DNA from 2 places in the Lactiplantibacillus sp. 3062 genome. Region 2 is predicted to be linked to the other one. Evidence: a T-box and tRNA genes for the amino acid it is inferred to sense, from the RefSeq annotation. Region 2 holds a T-box; the other holds one or more tRNA genes.
The links. The T-box of region 2 lies ahead of tyrS (tyrosine--tRNA ligase). A T-box ahead of a tRNA ligase gene usually reads a tRNA of that ligase, here a tRNA-Tyr.
Positions count from the first base shown of each region.

Region 1: it has a tRNA-Tyr gene. The T-box ahead of tyrS (tyrosine--tRNA ligase) is inferred to sense a tRNA for this amino acid. The anticodon was not compared.

Region 1 is NZ_JBVAYE010000003.1:354,940-364,401, reverse strand. It holds gene ACWQAU_RS07725 (peptide MFS transporter) at 1-1,190, shown strand, start outside; gene ACWQAU_RS07720 (metallophosphoesterase) at 1,245-2,087, shown strand; tRNA gene ACWQAU_RS07715 (tRNA-Tyr) at 2,163-2,245, shown strand; tRNA gene ACWQAU_RS07710 (tRNA-Gln) at 2,255-2,326, shown strand; gene ACWQAU_RS07705 (hypothetical protein) at 2,649-3,107, shown strand; gene ACWQAU_RS07700 (cupin domain-containing protein) at 3,494-3,811, shown strand; gene ACWQAU_RS07695 (cupin domain-containing protein) at 3,842-4,177, shown strand; gene ACWQAU_RS07690 (metallophosphoesterase) at 4,212-5,054, shown strand; gene ACWQAU_RS07685 (SLC13 family permease) at 5,213-6,319, opposite strand; gene pnuC (nicotinamide riboside transporter PnuC) at 6,512-7,333, opposite strand; gene proC (pyrroline-5-carboxylate reductase) at 7,694-8,485, shown strand; gene nagA (N-acetylglucosamine-6-phosphate deacetylase) at 8,564-9,462, shown strand, end outside.
Region 2 is NZ_JBVAYE010000004.1:177,656-187,117, reverse strand. It holds gene ACWQAU_RS08590 (ECF transporter S component) at 230-745, opposite strand; gene tyrS (tyrosine--tRNA ligase) at 880-2,136, opposite strand; T-box leader at 2,190-2,384, opposite strand; gene ACWQAU_RS08580 (hypothetical protein) at 2,561-3,226, opposite strand; gene ACWQAU_RS08575 (GH25 family lysozyme) at 3,326-4,624, opposite strand; gene ACWQAU_RS08570 (C39 family peptidase) at 5,098-5,868, opposite strand; gene ACWQAU_RS08565 (YueI family protein) at 6,454-6,957, shown strand; gene ACWQAU_RS08560 (DUF554 domain-containing protein) at 7,890-8,567, opposite strand; gene ACWQAU_RS08555 (GyrI-like domain-containing protein) at 8,663-9,232, opposite strand; gene ACWQAU_RS08550 (MerR family transcriptional regulator) at 9,226-9,462, opposite strand, start outside.

The DNA.
Region 1 (9,462 bases), on a different contig from region 2:
GGGTCTTCATCATGTTAGGCCACATCGTGTTATCAACGCCATTTGGAGTTGGCGCACTATTTGTTTCAATCGCACTTATTGTCATTGGGACTGGGTTATTAAAGCCAAACGTCTCTGACATGGTTGGTCAATTGTATACAGTAGAAGATACACGTCGGGATGCTGGTTTTAGTATTTTCGTCTTCGGGATTAACTTAGGTTCATTGGTTGCACCAGCCTTAGTTGGTCGGATCGGCTTAAATGTTAACTTCCACTTAGGCTTCTCCTTAGCTGCGATTGGGATGTTCTTTGGTCTATTGCAATACTACTTTGATGGTAAGAAGAATTTAAGTTCTGCTAGCCTCTATCCAACTGATCCATTGGAACCCGGTGATTTGAAAAAAATCATGCGGTGGACAATCTTAGGAATCGTTGGGATTGGGTTGATTCTACTATTAATGCAATTAATGAATGCTCTTACGTTAGCAAATGTTATTAGTTTAATTAGTACGCTTGTTATCTTGACACCAATCGTTTACTTTATTTTGATGTTAACGTCTGACAAGACTAATGCAACAGAACGTTCACGTGTTCGGGCTTATATCCCATTGTTTATTGCCGCTGCTTTATTCTGGGCAATTGAAGAACAGGGTTCGTCCGTACTTGCGTTATTTGCAGCTAACCGGGTTAATTTGGATCTTGGTTTTACCCATCTAGCTGCTTCTGATTTCCAAATGCTAAACCCATTGTTCATCATGATTTATACAACACCATTCGTGTGGTTGTGGACTAAGTGGGGTAAAAAACAACCTAGTTCACCAACTAAATTTGCGATTGGGTTGCTATTCGCTGGGGCTTCTTACCTAGTGATGGCTGTACCTGGGGCGCTCTTTGGAACTGCAGGGAAGGTTAGTCCATGGTGGTTAGTTGCCAGTTGGGCAGTCGTTGAAATTGCTGAAATGTTGATCTCACCAATTGGTTTATCAGTTACCACCAAGCTTGCACCAAAGGCTTTTGCTTCTCAGATGATGAGTATGTGGTTCCTAACTGATTCGGTTGGTAGTGCGCTTAATGCACAGATTGTCCGTTTCTACTCGACGCAAACCGAAGTGCCATATTTTGCGATTACCGGGATTGTTAGTGTCGTTTTAGGGATTATCCTCTTTATGATGGTGCCAATGATTAAACGGTCGATGCAAGGCATTCGCTAAATTGAATATTTACTCGAAGATATGTTATCTTAGTGATAGCATATCTTTTTTGTTTTGGAGGGGTTGACCATCGTACGAATTGCTTTCAGTAGTGATAATCATTTTGATGTTAATCGAGTGGATGCGACTGCGATGATGCGATCTCAGGCGACCTATCTTTTACAGAATGGTGTTCAGATTTATTTGATTGCTGGCGATCTTTTTAATGACTTTCAGCGTAGTCAGCAGTTTGTCGTCGATTTACAGGCCCTATTAGGCGCACAGACGCGTGTTTACTGGATTGCGGGTAATCATGACATGGTCCATGGCATTTCGTTTGACGAGCTTGAAACAGGGCATTTTGATGGCTACCTGCATAACCGGTATATCGATATTTCTGGTACAGATTGGCGCGTGATTGGACATAATGGGTGGTATGACTATCAGTATGCTGCCCAGGTCCCTGATACGACTGCGGCCGACTTCTTACACTGGAAGAATGCGTTTTGGATCGACCGGGCTATTAAACAGCCGATGAGCGATCAGGAGCGGACTGATTTAATGCTCAACCAAGTAAAAGCGCAGCTTAACTTGGCTGCTGTGGATCACAAGCAAGTTATTTTTATGACGCACTTTGTTCCCCGGATCGATTATTTGCGTTTTTCTGATGATAATCGGTTTTGGAATATGGCTAACGCGTTAATGGGAACGCCCCGGTTAGGACAACTGTTGGAGCAGTTTAACGTGGCGCACGTTTTATTTGGTCATTTGCACGTCCATCCGCAACCGCGGGTGTTTGGTCAGACCACCTATTATGACCAAGCAGTGGGCTATGGACTCAAGCGTATCAATGAATGGCAAGCCAATAATTTTATGGCGGAGTGGTATCAAGATACGCAAATTCTGGATTTGAAATAAAAACTGAAAAAACTTTGAAAAAAGTCTTGATTTTTTATTCAAAATTATGTATTCTAATATAGTTGAATGATTTACGGAGGGGTAGCGAAGTCTGGCTAAACGCGGCGGACTGTAAATCCGCTCCTTCGGGTTCGGTGGTTCGAATCCACTCCCCTCCATTTCATTATTGGGCTATAGCCAAGTGGTAAGGCAACGGGTTTTGATCCCGTGATGCGCTGGTTCGAACCCAGCTAGCCCAATTGTTACGCCTTTCGTCGTTAATCAGGTCTTAGGATCTTGATGTAACGACTTTTTTTATTGGCTTAAATTTATCTTAATATCGGCGGGTAGTGCCACTTCGTGAAGAATGCGTAACGGATTCTTCATGAAGTGGATTTTTTTGTCTCGGTCTGTTTATTTGCCATCATCAATAATAATGTGATATGTTTTGGTATTCTATTTGGGGGCACGATCCAGATGGGATAGGAGGTCTGGTCAATGAATTTATTTATTCCGTAAGTACACGGAAGAGGTTAATGGCTGGCATTGTTAATTTTAAAAATACGTACTAGTTAACGCGTCATGACGGCCATCATAATTATTATGAGTCGTTCTTATAAAAGCACACCAATTTTTAAAGCACATATGGGTTATGGAAAGAAGCGCGCTAACCATGCTGTTCGAAATCGTATGAATCGTGGTGAATTTGATGATTTGCCGGCTAATTCGCATGCCTGGTATAAACGATGTTATGAGCAGTATGATGTTGTCGATTATTGCTCCAGAGAGACTTATTCGCAAGTTCAACTTGAGCTGGAGACGATGCGATTAGAGATTACTCGCAACGGTGGGATTATTCGAAGAATCCCACAACATCTGGTTGTTACGTATACTTTTGATCCGGTGATATCTGATATTGTGCACATGCAGCGAACGGAAGAACTAATTCCTGCGCAAGATGTCCAAATGTTTGTAGGTACTTTTGAACAGTGGTGTCGGGAGCGTCGCAACTGCTGGGCCAAGGCTTATTATCGAAAATAAGTCGTATTGGAACTTGATCTATGAGATTTGGTTGAAGAGGCTGCGTATGCGTACCCTTGGTTGTCCCACTACCAGCCCCAACTAGTTGACTGAATAAATCAAATTTTCCACAGAACTGTTATCAAATGCAGTAACGGCAGGCTGTCCAGCGTCGCAATAATGCTTGGGCAGCTTTTTGCATGGCCCATATCTGGATGCAAAGGCATTTACCTGCCAGAGATGACGTGGTTATTAAGTATATGACTAGCAGTCAGTTATTCAGAATTATAAGATGTTTATTCAATCGAACCTCGAAAATTGAGTTTGTTAGCGTTAAGCTTAATTTAAGAAATCATACCATCATGAATAACGTAAGCGACCATGATGATGACCAAGGAGGATTTGAAATGGCGGTAACTAAAATTGATTTAAAAACCACGATGACTTACCGGGAGCATGCAATTACTAGTAAATCATTTGCTCGAAAATTAGGGATTGAACTGCCGTTTGCGATGTACGCAATGGCGGCGGGTGAAAGTATTAGTGCTGAACAATCCACGCTGACCCGCTTATTTGAGGTTGTTGATGGTACTTTGACCGTCCGTTTGGCGACGGAGACCGACCAAGAAGTGCATGCGGGCGAGATGTTAGTGGTGCCAGCTCATACGGTCCATACGTTGGTCGCTGAGCAGCCGTGCCAGTTTATTCAATTAGAAACGAAATAGGCCTTAATAGCGAGATGCGGAGGAATTCAAATGAGTTTAATTAACAAAATTGATCATGCTAAGGTCCTCAATTTAACTGAACAAATTCCACTGGATGATGATCAAGTTAATAGCCGGACACTGGTTCAACGGGATGATTTAAGTATGACGCTATTTTCAGTCGCAACCGACCAAGAGATTGGCGGCCATTCTGCCCAGGGCGATGCGATGGTCAATATTTTAAGTGGAGAAGCGGAAATTACGATTGAAGGCACCATTTATCATTTAACTGCGGGACAATCGATCGTGATTCCTAAGGATGCCCGGCACGCGTTATATGCCGTTCAAGGATTTCAGATGTTATTGGTGGTCGTTAAACCCGACTAATGCACGTGGTTATCGATGAGACGGAGGGAGTAATATGCCGCTGTATACGTTTATTGGTGATATTCATAGTGCCGCGGATGATCTGGCAGTTTTATTAGCCGATCCTGAAGTTACCGCGACGCGCTTGATTTTCTTGGGCGATTATATTGATGGTACGGCGGCACGCTATTTTGGTCATGCCACCGAGTCAGCTCCGTTGGCGCCGCTAAAAGTACTGACGATGGTTAGAAAACGGGTACGGGAATACGGCGATGTGGCTTTACTTGGCAATCATGATGAATTTTGGCTACGGACAGCTCATGGTGATGACAATGCCACCGCAACTTGGGTGTTGAACGGTGGTCACCGGACCTGGCGCAAATTAGGGATTTACTCCTCCAATCCCAATCATGTTCGGCGGGCATTAAATGGTGCGCTATTAAAGCCGGATACTGATTTCTTAGCACATTTGCCGCTGATGTGGCAACATGGTCGGTTACTGGCTATGCACGCGGGTGTTAACTGGCAATACCCATTAACACAACAAACAACGACTGACCTACTGTGGATTCGGGATGACTATTATGATGACTTCACGACTGGCAGTCACCGTTGGCATCGGAACTTATTCAATAAAGTCATCATTACTGGTCATACGCCGGTGCAGACCTTGACTGGTTCACACACTGGTTATTTAAAGATGCAGGCAGATGCGCAAGACGTTCCACGATATCTAATTGATGCAGGCAGTCGTTCAGGCCTGTTTGATGGTGGAATTTGTGCGTTAACGCTGACGGTCGATGGTGAATTTGTCAGGGCGAAACGCGTGATCAAGGGTCACCGCTACGATGGTCAGCAAATCGTCACTCCGGCCATGTTGGTGGATCAGGCGCACTAAGTATCACTAAACATCTCAGAGATAGAACGTAAAAGGAGCAGGCTCACATGATATTGAGACTGCTCCTTTTATGATGTCACGCTAGTTACTGGTTTTCGCACTATTTCAAGTTGATTGGTTTGCAAGTTCTCACTGAATCGTTACTCAGCGTAACTGAATTATAGGTGTAAATAGAACCAGCCACCAAGGCCTAAAATGAACAGGCCAAGTCCATTGAGGGCCGTAAACACGATCAAAAAATGGTGGAGTGGTTGTTCATCATTGAAGGGCAACAATTGTTTTAAGGCAAGCAGATTTGCTAGTGAGGCCACCAATGACCCCAGACCGCCGATATTGACGCCTAAAAATAGCGCTGATAAATGGGGCGTGAAATTCGCTAGTAAGATGGCGGCTGGAACATTGCTGATGACTTGGCTAGTAATTAGTCCAGTAATATAGACACTGGGGGCTGTCTGAGTCAATTGGTTGAGCCAATGCGTTATTGCGGGATTATGACTGATGGCGCTAACGAAGATGAAGAAGCAGATAAAGGTTAAGAGTAGTGCGTAATCAACGTACTGAAAGACGCGTCGGTTAATCATGAGGCCTACGACAATCGTTCCGATAATAACTAGTGAAATGGGCACCAAATTAAAAATGCCAAGCATAATGAAACTGAGCAGGCCGCCCGCAAGCCCGATTTGACTGCGAGAAATGGGCGTAGATTTGGTTGGTGTTACAGTTAGCGGCAACCGAGGTAACCGCCGGCTTAAGGCAACTAATAAAGCTAGACTAGCAAGCATTAACGGAGTCGACAATTTAAAAAACGTGAATAGATTAACGTGATAGAACGTGACCAAAAATAAATTTTGGGGATTGCCAATGGGCGTAAACGCGCTACCAAGATTGGCTGCCATGATAATTAAAGTCGTTGGGTAGGCAATGGCCAGGTGCTGCCGCCGGGCGAGTGTGAGAAAGATTGGAATTAACGTTAGGATCGCAACGTCGTTAGTTAAAATCATTGAGCCACCAAAGGCCAGTAAGATGAATAATTGACACATTTGACGGGTATCGTGTGATTTAACTAAGAGCCAGTCCCTTAAAGTATCAAGCAAATGCATCGCGCGAAGTAATTGAACACTGATCATGAGTGCAAATAAGGTGCCAATCGTAGCCCAATTAATTGCCGTCAGTTGGGGTGTCCCGATGAACAAACTTAAACCAGCACAAATTAATGCAATAATAAAGATTTTATCGTGAAGTGTGCGACGAACGACTGTCACCATGGTAAACGTCCCCCTCAATAGTCAGTTAATTAGTTCTAACTTAAACAAACTCGTCGCTAAATGTAAACTGATAGACATTTTTCAGATAAGGATGTAGCCACCCGAACGGTAACCCAAATAAAAAATCGCTTCAAAGTTATGTGTTTAACTTTGAAGCGATTAGTGCTTGGTTTTGATTGCCAGTTAGCTTGCTTAATGTGTATCTAGTTTATCTTGCTGAGTGTTTTGACCGAAGAACCACAAGTAGGCACCATATAACGCGTTAGCGAGCATCACTAGTTGCAATGCTAACATTGAGGCGGCTGCAGGACTGAAGCCTTTTAATTGGTTGAACCAGATAATAACGTTAATCACGTCGAGTGTGATCCACGCAACCCATTGGGAACGATAACCGTTGACCATGAGGACACTACCGACAATCCCAAGTGGTAACAGGGTCGCGTCCAGGTAGATTTGGTTACCGTTAAGTTGTTTACTAAAGTGTAAGACAATGGCGTAGACGAGTATGGCTAACGCGAACCAGGAACAACCGGCTAATTTGCTCAATTTACGACCAGTCAGTTCGCTGGCATCGGGTTGCGCTGCCATTTTACGATGCCAGACGGTGATGCCGACAAATTGCATGATAAGGTAAAATGATTGCGACGCAATGTCACCAATCAGCCGATTGGTGATGGCCGTAGTCAGCCAAGCCGCACAGGCAATAATGCCCCAACTATAGTTCGTCAGTCGCCCTTGATCAACCAGAATTAAGTTAATCACGACCGTAATCCCGGTCAATAGGCCAATCCAGCCATGTAGGCTGTAATCGCGGCCCAGAATAAAACCAATGATGGTCACGATTAGCATCGTGCTCATCATCAACTTAGTGGTGCGGCGAAGCGTCTTTAATTCATTAAGTCCCCGTTGCCAGCTGAAGACGGCGCGCATGGCCGTGGGCAGACTAGTGATGTCTTGCTGGCATTGTTGCAGCAGGGTTGATAAGGTGAGTCGGAAATGGTTGTTCTGGTTCATAGTGAAACACTCCTTAGTTGTTTTTAGACAGCCGTGTTCGGAAGCAACGCTGTGTTTGATTGCTGTTTACATTAGCTTGTTCAAGCAGACCTGTCAACGAGCTTCGCGCATATTGAAGGCCGATTATTAATAGATTAATCAATTGGTTTCAGTATTGATAAGCAATCACCTTAATAGAGTGGCTCGTGATATTTATTTGTTGATAGTGAAAGTTGAGCTGAAAAAAGTGATTAATTACCCACAGTTTCACAAATATTGGTATAGTAGAAGAGTAAGCGGGAATGTCTGTTTAATCCTGCCTAGCCGTTAATCGGTTAGTGGTTAATGATATAAATTATAAGTCAGAGGAGCGTTTTACGGATGAAAATCGGATTCATTGGTGCCGGTAACATGGGCCGCGCGATTATTGATGGGTGGTTAAAACAACAAGCGGTCGTCCCAGCAGATATTTATATTCACAGTGCCCATGCTGCGAGTTATCAACCTTATGCGCAAAAAAATGGGCTACAGGCCTGTGACACTAATTTGGCCGTGGCACAAGCTGCTGACGTTATCGTTTTGGCAGTTAAGCCGAACATTGCGTTGGCCGCATTAAAAGAAGTTCAAGCAGCTTTAACGGGCAAGTGGGTTATTACAATGGTATCAGGATTGAGTTTGGCCGATTATGCCACGGTTGTCCCTGATCTCCCCGTTCTGAGAATCATGCCGAATGTGAACGTGGCGATTGGTGCCGGGATGACGGCGTTGGTTGGTAATGATGCCTTAACACCAGAGCAATATGCGGCTGGACAACAATTATTCGATGCGATTGGTGCCACGAGTGCCATCGCTGAGAAAGATTTTCCAACTTTTTCAGCCTTAGCAGGTAGTTCGCCGGCCTACATCTATTTCTTTATTGACGCGATGGCCCGCGCAGGCGTCAAGCACGGTTTGAGCAAGGATGCAGCGACTAAGATTGCGGCGCAGGCCACGCTGGGCAGTGCGCAGAATGTTTTAGCTTCTGATAAAATTCCGTTTGACCTGATCGATCAAGTTTCTTCACCTGGTGGCACGACGGTTGCTGGATTACTGGCCATGGAAGAGGCCGGCTTTATGACCGCAGTGGTGAAGGGAATTGATGCGACGATTGCGAAGGAACTTGGCGAATCTTAAATTACTTGGTGCTGGTGGTTGCAAGTTTGGTCTATACCGATTATAATTAAACCAGATAAATCCAAGGAGGAATTGTTCATGAGCAAAGTGTTAAAACATGCCATCATTTATACTGGTCTAGAAAAGATCGATGACGGCTACATTCGTTTCGGTAAGGAAATTGAAGCGGTTGGTCCAATGGATGACTACGTGGCCCAACCCGATGATGATATCGAATTTGTGAGTGGCAAAACGATTGTACCGGGCTTCATTGATGTTCATAGCCATGGTGGTTATAGTTTTGATTCAATGGACGGGAATCCAGCTGAAATTAACGAAATGGTTAATGATATGGTTGCCCGCGAAGGTATTACGTCATACTTCTGTACGACCATGACGCAATCCAACGAAAACTTAGATCATTCGATGGCCGGTATTAACAAGGCCGCCGATGAAAATCCGGTTATCCAAGGGGTTCATTTGGAAGGCCCATTCATTTCGGCGACGTTTAAGGGTGCCCAACCTGAAAAGTACATTAAGAATCCTAACGTTGACTTATTAGACAACTGGAACAAGTTGTCGGGTGGTCGGGTTAAGTTGATTACTTACGCGCCGGAAGATCCTGGTTCGCGTGAATTTGAAAAGTACTGCTTGGAAAATGGCATTGTGCCTTCAGTGGGCCACAGTAACGCGACTCGTGAACAATTATTAGCAAGTAAAGCAACTCACGTGACGCATTTATACAACGCGCAACGTGAATTCAAGCACCGTGAACCAGGTGTTACTGGTCATGCCATGCTTGAAAACAACATGTACTGTGAATTGATCTGTGATGGGTTCCATATCGTGCCTGACATGATCAAGCTCGCTTACGAACAAAAGGGCGTTGACCGGATCGAATTGGTGACTGATTCAATGCGTGCCAAGGGTGAACCCGACGGTATCAGTGAATTAGGTGGTCAAAAAGTGATTGTTAAGGATGGTCAAGCACGTCTTGA
Region 2 (9,462 bases):
AATATACCAGCCAGTTATGAAACTGTCAACAATTAATCCAATGTTTTTTCACTTTTATGAAAAGAACGGCACAAAACTGTCGTCAATTACACAATTACTACATTATATGTCATCGATTAACATCATTGTGAGATGGCACTATGTTTTCCAATTAAGGATTCCCTTTAGACAGCAAAAAAGCGCCCGTAAAAGCACGACGAACGCTTATCTTAAGCCAGCACATCTAATTTTAAAAATTCAAATGACGTTTAACGATTGGTCGAATTCCCGCAACAATTGGGAATGCCAAGATACCACCAACCACAGCTTGAACTAAATTAGTCGGTACACCAACCAATCCAGTTGCCATCGTATACAACAGCGAATCTGACAAAAAGTATCCGACCACCATCACCACTACCGCAGTAATTATCGCTGCAATCTGTCGACCATGTGATTTGCTAGCACCAAGATATCCTGCTATTCCGCCCTCTAAACCATGAACGAGTAGTGAGAAAAACATATACTGTGGATACCCTAGCAATAAATCTAGTAATAGTCCGCTAGCACCGCCAACAATGACCCCACCACGCCAGCCAAAAATCAGTGCTGCAATAAATATTCCCGCATCACATAAGTTAATATAACCGTGTGTCATCGGGATTGGGATATGGAAAAAGATAGAAATAACAACATTAAGTGCGATCAACATCCCCAGGATTGCAATCGTCCGTGTATTAAATTTAACCCCCACCAAAACTTTCATCTCCTCAATTGATTTTCATCTGGCAATGATCACACATTATTAATGTGACCTAAGTAAATTTTACACCAGTTCTTACTTGTAATAATAATAAAAAGACTGGGCCACAACGGGTCCAGTCCACCTGCTAAATTAACTTACTTAACATGTGCCAAGAAGTAACGTTTCTTACCACGACGTACAATGACAAATTTACCATTAAAGGCTGCGGACGGATCAATCTCGGCCTCGACATCCGTCACCTTTTCACCATTGATTCGAATCGCACCGTTTTTAATATCTTCACGTGCTTGACGCCGAGAAGGTTCGAATTTCGTAGCATCAACCAGCCACAAGACAATGTTTTGCTTTTCAGCTGAGACGTCTGCTGATGGCACACCCTTGAAACCTTGTTCAATTTCGTCCGCCGTTAAACTTTGAACATCACCAGTAAACAACGCCTTAGTAATATTTTCAGCTTCAACTACCGCCTGCTTGCCATGAACAAATTCCGTGACTTCTTCAGCTAAGCGCCGTTGTGCTTCCCGTTTTTCAGGTGCAGTCTTCACCGTTTCGGCCAATCGATCGATTTCTTCATGACTTAAGAACGTGAAGTACTTGAGATATTTGACGACGTCTCGATCATCCTGGTTGATCCAGAATTGATAGAATTCATACGGTGATGTCCGTTCAGGGTTTAACCATACGGCCCCACCAGCAGTCTTACCAAACTTAGTCCCATCCGCCTTCAACAATAATGGAATTGTTAATCCGTAAGCCTTAGCGTCATTGCCTTCTAAGCGGTGGATCAAATCGGTCCCCGCGGTGATATTGCCCCACTGATCAGCCCCACCAATCTGAAGTTGCACGTGTTCAGCACGGTACAAGTGTAAGAAGTCAACTGATTGTAAGATTTGGTATGTGAATTCAGTGTATGAAATGCCCACTTCCAACCGGCTTGCAACAACTTCCTTGTTCAGCATCGTGTTCACACTGAACAACTTACCATAATCGCGTAAGAAATCTAGTAATGAAATTTTTGATAACCAATCGTAGTTATTCACAATCGAAAAGTTTTCGTCATGACCAAATAACTTGTACATCTGAGCACTTAAGCCATCCTGATTATGCTTCACTTGATCCATGGTCTGTAACTTACGTTCTGAGTTCTTACCAGATGGATCACCAATAGCACCCGTCCCACCACCAACTACAACGTAGGGATGATGACCAGCCAATTGGAATCGTTTGAGAATCATGAAAGGAATCAAATGCCCAATATGCATACTATCCCCGGTTGGATCAATCCCACAGTATAGTGAGACTGATTGGTTTTCGGTAAGTTCCTTTAACCCGGCCTCATCCGTTTGTTGGTTAATGGCACCACGCCATTTTAAATCATCGATAATGTTCATGTTAGTCCTCCTCGTTATTGTCGCTGGACAAAAAAACTCGCCCCTGTCATCAAAACAGGGACGAGTTTTCCGCGTTACCACCCAAGTTATCACCAAATGTGATCGCTCATTGATTAGTAACGGATATCATCCGGCCAATGGCAGTTCACGTTATGTAATTCATCTTTGACTACAGCTCGGTTCGCACCACCCACCGAGTCGCTAGACTGTTGGGTCAACGACTACTAATTAACGATCACTACTTTTTAATTATTACCTAACATCATAAGCACTCCACTGCCAAAAGTCAATCCTATTTTCGGTCAAAACATCGCATTAAACCCACTAATCTAACCATAGTGTCTGGCTTGTGAATGCGGTTGACGTCGACACAGTGATATAACCAGACTACTGGCACTCATTCATTGAGCTCCCAGGTAAAAACTTAATTTTTAGCATCCGCCGCAATTTTGATAACGGTATTGGCTTGCTGGCCTTGAACCTTAGCAACCTGTTTGCCATTTTGCCATTGAACTGAGTTTGCCTGTCCGTTTTGTGGGGTATCGTACACGGTAACGGCACCACTCGTGACATTTTTACTCGTCAAATCTTGCTTTTGAATCTGATTATTGACCTGATTAGCAAACTTGGTTGGATTACCAGCAACGTCCTGTGTATTGGCAATCGTTGTCACTGACCAACTACCCGTGTTCCAATGAACATACACTTTGCCCATCGTCCCTTGAACCGTTGCCGCTGTACCTGAATTAAGTGTCGTACGCTGACCCTGCGTATTCGCTAAGTAATCGACTTGGCTGCTGGCATCACTTTTCGTATTGTAGTTCGTCTGTTGATACGTCGCAGTCGTCGAACTAGTCCCAGCTTTGGCGTACTTCACCCGGTAGTTTCCCTTGGTCCCACTTGCACTGATGGCCTTGACTGTTTGATTGGTTGCCTTGACGGTCGTAGGCGCTGCCGTCTGACTAACCAAACTAACACTGTCTGAAGCCGCGTGTAATACATTCGTTACTGAAGGTACGGCAACAATTCCGACCACCAACATCCCAGTTGCAGTGGCGATTCCTAATTGAATTTTGCGCTTAAAGTTCATGAAAAATATCCTCCTAATTTCTACAACAAATGACCGATTTTACTTAACCATAATTACCTTTTCTACCATGATAATGAGAACTGAGCGACAGCCATGCAATCAGCTAAGTCCTCGCTTGTCCCGAGAAGTGTTATGTACGGGACGTATTTGTGTTCGTTGCCAACGTGGTGCACGACGAATCGTCGACCCTCGCCGCTGCACCGTTACTCGTAGTGCGCGGCGGCGGGATTGCCTGTTTTTCGTTACTCGCTGCCTCAGTGACGGTTGACGTCGCGTAAGTCGCTGCCGCGTTCGCCCTTTTGAACGAGTCACCGGTTTTGTTCGAATACTCTTACCGGGCCGCCGAAGTTTAGTTGCTTTGGACGTATTCAGTTTAAACTGTGTTCCTGTACGTCGCGTCGCTTTAAGTTTTATCACTTTGGGCTGAGTCGCTCGGCGTCGAATGGCGCGATGCTGAGTTATTTTGCCATGATGGCTGTTAACACTGATCGTTTGCAATGACCGCCGTTTGACACGCGCCACGGTCTGCGAACGCGACTTATTGCTTACCACTTTCTGCTGCACCGGCCGAGTCTTCACAGCTGGCTGAACTGCTGGCCTCTTAATGGCGACAACTGCTTGGCCCGCCCGTCCATGCTGTTGATTGTGGGCCGGCATAGTCAAATGGCGATCGTGCACAACTTTCAGTCTTGGTTGAGCTTTAATCGCAACACCGGGTGCGCCACGGGTCGTCCCCAACCACCACGAAACGGGATGAACACTAATAATGACCCGACTATTATCAACCGATGCCGCTAGCCCAGCTAAATGATAACGATTGGTATACTGCCATAACGCCGCCGAAATGATTGGTGGGTTGGGCGTTAGCGCACCAATCCACTGGGCATCAAACCGTTGCCGCGCTTGGTTGGCATACGTCAGTGCGAACGAAGCATACGAATAGAAGATCAGTTTTTTGTTAGTCAATGCGCGCATTTCACGATACCAAGCCGCAACTGCCGCATTAGTTGATCCTGAACGTACTGTATTAACTTCAAAATCCAAAGCATAAAAACGCGCAGCTTTATTGGAGCGCGCATAAAACGCTTGGGCTTCACGGCGCGCGCTAGCGGCATCCGTAAATTGCGAAAAATCATACTCACCAAATGGAATCCCATAACGAACATATAATGCCGTATTATTCGCTGCGTCCCGGTCAACATAATTTAAACCATACTGACGACGATTGATCACAAATAGCACTTGCGACTTCATCGCCTGCACCTGACTTGGGCTAAGCTGTCCTTGCCACTCGGAAATATCGACCACCGCGTGTCCCTGTGCTTGAACCGTAATTTGCATGCCAAGTGTGGCGACCACCGCCGTTCCAACTAACCAACTGAGCCTTTTAATCCCCATCATGCGGTCCCTCTCCCCATACTGTGCTCCGCAATTAAAAAAATTATCATCATAAGTTGTTGGTGATTCCCACAATCACCAACAACTAAACTATCAAGGACAGTTTATGACATACCCATAACTTTAACATTCTTATACTACCAATAATAGGCCATTTTTAATGGGCTGGGGCGTCAATTCGATTTCAATTCAGTTACAGCTTGTTAACAAAGCGTCGCCCCTTTATGGTTAATATTATGAACAACTCTGGAAAGGCTGATATTTGAATTACAGTTTGGTTACAATCATGATATTGTTAGCAGTTTCTCACCCGCTTTCCGGTGCCCGAACTACCCATACCACGGGATATTACAACCGTTTCATTCGAAAATACCGCCACAAAAAAACAACTAACCCTCATCAAGATTTTGGCTCATCTTGACCAAGATTAGTTGCTTAAACTAATTGGTTCACAATAGCATGTTGTTAACTAACTAATGTGGTAACGTCAGAACAATGGCTTGCTTGCCCATCTGATTATAAGCAGCCTCAAAATTCTTCCAGCTGACTGCCTGCTGTTTTTCTCCGTACGGATTGTTAATATAAATCAACTTTTTAGTCCGGTTAAAACCAACAATGACCACGCTGTGCATATCATAAGTCACTTTAACGGATCCCTGTGGTGTCTGCCAAGTCTGCATCGTGCTGACTGGTGCAAACGAAGCCGTCGTAATTGTCCAAACGGGCCGTCCTTGTTCTAACTGTTCGATCACAGTATCAAAGTTTGCCCCCGTTAAGTCCTTCACCTGACTAGTCTCAGTTTTCGCCAATTTATAGATTGGCTTATGATAGACACCTAACCCAGGATCGTTACCAGTAATATCCCCAACAAACCCATACTCTGGATTCCCATGTTCGCCGTCACTATAAGTGAGTGGCACACTCGTAATCTTTGCCGCTAATTCATTTTTAGTGACATTGATATGCGCGTAATTCATCAACATCGTTAACGATGTGACTTCACAACCATTGTATAAACGTGGTGTTGTCATTTGATTCACTAGCGGGACGTCCAACTTGACCTGATTGACCGACTTGGGCTTCGTTTGGGAACTAGACTTAGCTGCATCCGTTTGTTTAGTTGTAAACGATGCATCAATCCAGTCAGAAACTTGTGTGCTTGTAAATCCAATGACCCCCAAAAGCACCATGGCAATTATGATCAGCGTCCAGGACCGGCGCCGTTTCCGTAAATGTCTTGGCATTTGTTACCATCCGTTTCTCTTTTAATTTGATTGACTACTTTACTAACATACTATGTAGTATCATACCATGGACGAATCAATAATACACCTTTACAATCTTAAAAAAAAGGCTTGTATAATCAGCCGTAAGTCAATGCTGACAAGGATTAAGGTTAGCCTGGTTAATCATTAAGCAACACACTGCTTTAATCAGTTTATTGATATATTAGTAACCTTATTATCAATTTGTTGAATTAGCCCTGACCGTTACTTAGATTATAATTGAGATTATCTGGCCGAGGCTGGCTTTTCCCAAAATGGCCTTGAATATTCGTTATTTGCCGATGAAGTCAACTTTCCTAATTCTGGGCACCTTCGTTATTTTATGAAGCACTGAGTCCTTGTTTTCAAAACAGCATTAAATTGGCCCCGGCAAATCCGTTGCGTCCTTAGATTATCTGTCATCCGTTTCAAGCCTAGTGGCATCCAAAGTTTTAACTTCTGATCAGCTTTAGAAAATTTTATGTTGATTAAAGCGCTTTCTTTATTACAATAGTAGTAAAAGCAGTTAAATTTTATGGTTAATTGTGAAAGGACCTGACTGGCATGGCTAATTCTGAAGACCAAATGGATAAACACTTACAATCCGCAATATTCGGGGCCCCCGTACTACATCCGGATGAACAACACCGTAACCTTGGCACGTTTCACGAACGAATCGATGTGGGCATTACTTTCACCCAAGCACTCATGCGTGACTACTCAACCGAACTAAAAAGTGAAATGGCGGCCCATCCTGATTACCAGCTACTCCTACATGGCTTGCTAGATGAAGACATCCTGAATCGCTACGTTAAACTAGCCAACCAGCAGCACATCAGGTTTGCGATTCGAAATGACCTCATGTACCAGCACACACCTACGAGCCTCGCCATCGCCCTAGTCGCCAACTGTGCCATCACGCCACCGACAATCGATATCGATGAACGTTTTCCCGTTCCGCCACTTAACACAACTACCGATTGGTCGCACGACGTCCTCATCGATCACATTCACCGTCATCTGGAACGCAATCGTCAACTCTTCAGCATCAAACACCACTTAATCTAACCGGTGTCTTACTTTGACATCTATTGTGCGTGTTGCGTGAATTATGGTTAAAACGGACTGTTTTTTAAATCAAAAGTAACCAGCTTAGGCCCGCTGAAAAAAAGTCGAGTAAGCGTAAAATTGCTTAGTTGGCGCGTCCTAGACCGGCTTCCAGGCATTTCTGCCAATTGCTGGAACGCGGTGGACACAGATTTAAGCCGCAAACCACGTCTTAAATACTGGTCTTCCACTAACCAAGCAAAGGACGCTTGCTAAGTGGAATTTCACCGCTGAGCATTGGCCGAAATGCCTTCCAGTCGGGATAGTGTTCGAATGGCGGACATGTGCGGACCCAACTTTTGGTGAATTCGTCATTGTTTTTCATAAACAATAACTTTGTCAATCAACTGTCAGACTGAAAGTGATATTGAGATAGCTCACTAATCCTGAATTGGTGTAGTAAGATGTAATCTCTCAACAAAGTGCTAATGCACCTAACATTTTGTTTGAAGTTCCAGTATCAAAATAGCCAACGATAGATTGTGCTAAGTTCGGTGGTCGTTCATCAGCCATTCGAGCGGCTTCCCGGCTGGAGGGGCTGGGGGACAATGCTCAGTAGCCAAATTATTCTTAGTCGGAAGTGATTTCCTTCCGGCTTAGAATAAGACTCGTATTTGAGATGACGCGGGTTGGGCGTTAGCTCAAATCGACGTCGGCTGCGTTCCAGCAATTGGCACCCAGCCCCGGAGGTCGGCATAGGACGCGCACCGGCTGACGGAAAACAATCCAGTTAAACAGTCCGTTTTAACCATATTTAATGCCAATCTCTCAAATCGATGCATTATACACAAAGCCACCAACTTAAAATGATCAGTTTTCACTGATTGTCCTAAGTTGGTGGCTTTTACTTTATCAATCAAAAGACTTAATTGACTTCACCATTGGCCCACTAGTCAAAATAATTGCATCACGCTAATTACGATTGGTGGCACTAGCAAGGCTGGTAATAGGTTCAACGTACTGAATTGCTTGATTTTCAACATACCTAAGCCGGATGCTAGAATCAAGATACCACCAACAATGGTAATTTCATTCAGTAACGCTGCACTCAACGCACCTTTCAAAATTAATGCTAAAACATACAGGCTCCCCTGCCAACAAAACAAGACGCCCGCCGCAATCGCGATGCCAAATCCGAAAGTGGATGCTAATACGATCGACGTGATGCCATCTAACATGCCATTCGTAAACAAAAAGGTGTAATCATGCTTTAAGGCTGCCTCAATCGGCCCCAAAATCGATAACGATCCAATACAGTACAGTAACACCGCAGTCGCTAGGCCTTCCGCTAAGTTGCCACCCGCCAAACGGCCCACCCAGCGGTCAAAATGCCCTTGAATATCCAAAGCTTGACCAATTAATCCACCAATTGCCAAGCTCACAATAAAAAGCACCGGGTACTTACTCTGCGGCATCCGTTGCACGACCGCATTAATGCCGATGACACAAGCCGCTAGCCCTAACGCTTGTAATAATATCGCATGGTAAGCTGGCTTGATTCCTTTTTTAAAGATACTGCCGACCAAGCAACCAGCTAAAATCATGCTCGTATTAAAAATCGTTCCAATCATATCGCCACTCCTAATCAATAGCTTAATCTCTAGCGCTTATTTCAATTTAAAATAATTAATTATCATTTAGTATAAAGTCTAAAGTTACTTGAGGGTCAAGTCTTGATTGGTAATTGTATCTGCGTCACCGACTGTGCAACCTGATCTGTAATCCCATAATCAATCAGTGCTGTCTCAATAGCTGTTCCCGCCACGTGCCAGCCGCGAGCACGACAATCCGCTAACAATTGTCGATACTGCATCGGGGCATCCAAATGAGTGCCGTGAAAAATCCGCTGCGCATAGCTACCAGCCGCCAAGTGTTCTTGATGGGGTGGCACCGTATCACCCGGTTCAAATAATAAACAAATTCCCGCATAGCGGTCAAAATGTCCGGCTTGGATGGCTTGCTGGTCGAGCATCAGCGCAACCTTGCCGAGAAAGATTTCGTTCGTCGCGCCGGTCTGTGCGCGTAGCTTAGCAATAACAAGTTCAATATCATCTTGAGGGCGATAAGGCTGACGTAAAGCCACCATCGCTCTTTCAGGTAACGTCACGCATTCAGTCACATCAAAATTGGCACTTTGGGCCGTTTTAATCTGGGCCAAGCGTGTATTGATCCGTTGTTGTACCGCCGTTAATAATCGCAATTGCGCCTCAACCTGCTGCTGTTGGGTCGTTAACATATCGTCAGCTTGGACAGTTCACGGGCCGCAAAAAAATCGGCAATCGTAGCCAATGGTAAGCCGAGTGCTCGCAAATATTTAATGGTACTCAACCGTTCGAACTGAGGCGTCCCATAATATCGGTAGTGACTATGCGGATTGACTCGTGCCGGCGTCAATAACCCAATCTCGTCATAATAGCGTAAAGTCGCCACTGGGATATCAAATAACTGTGCGAGTTGCCCAATCGA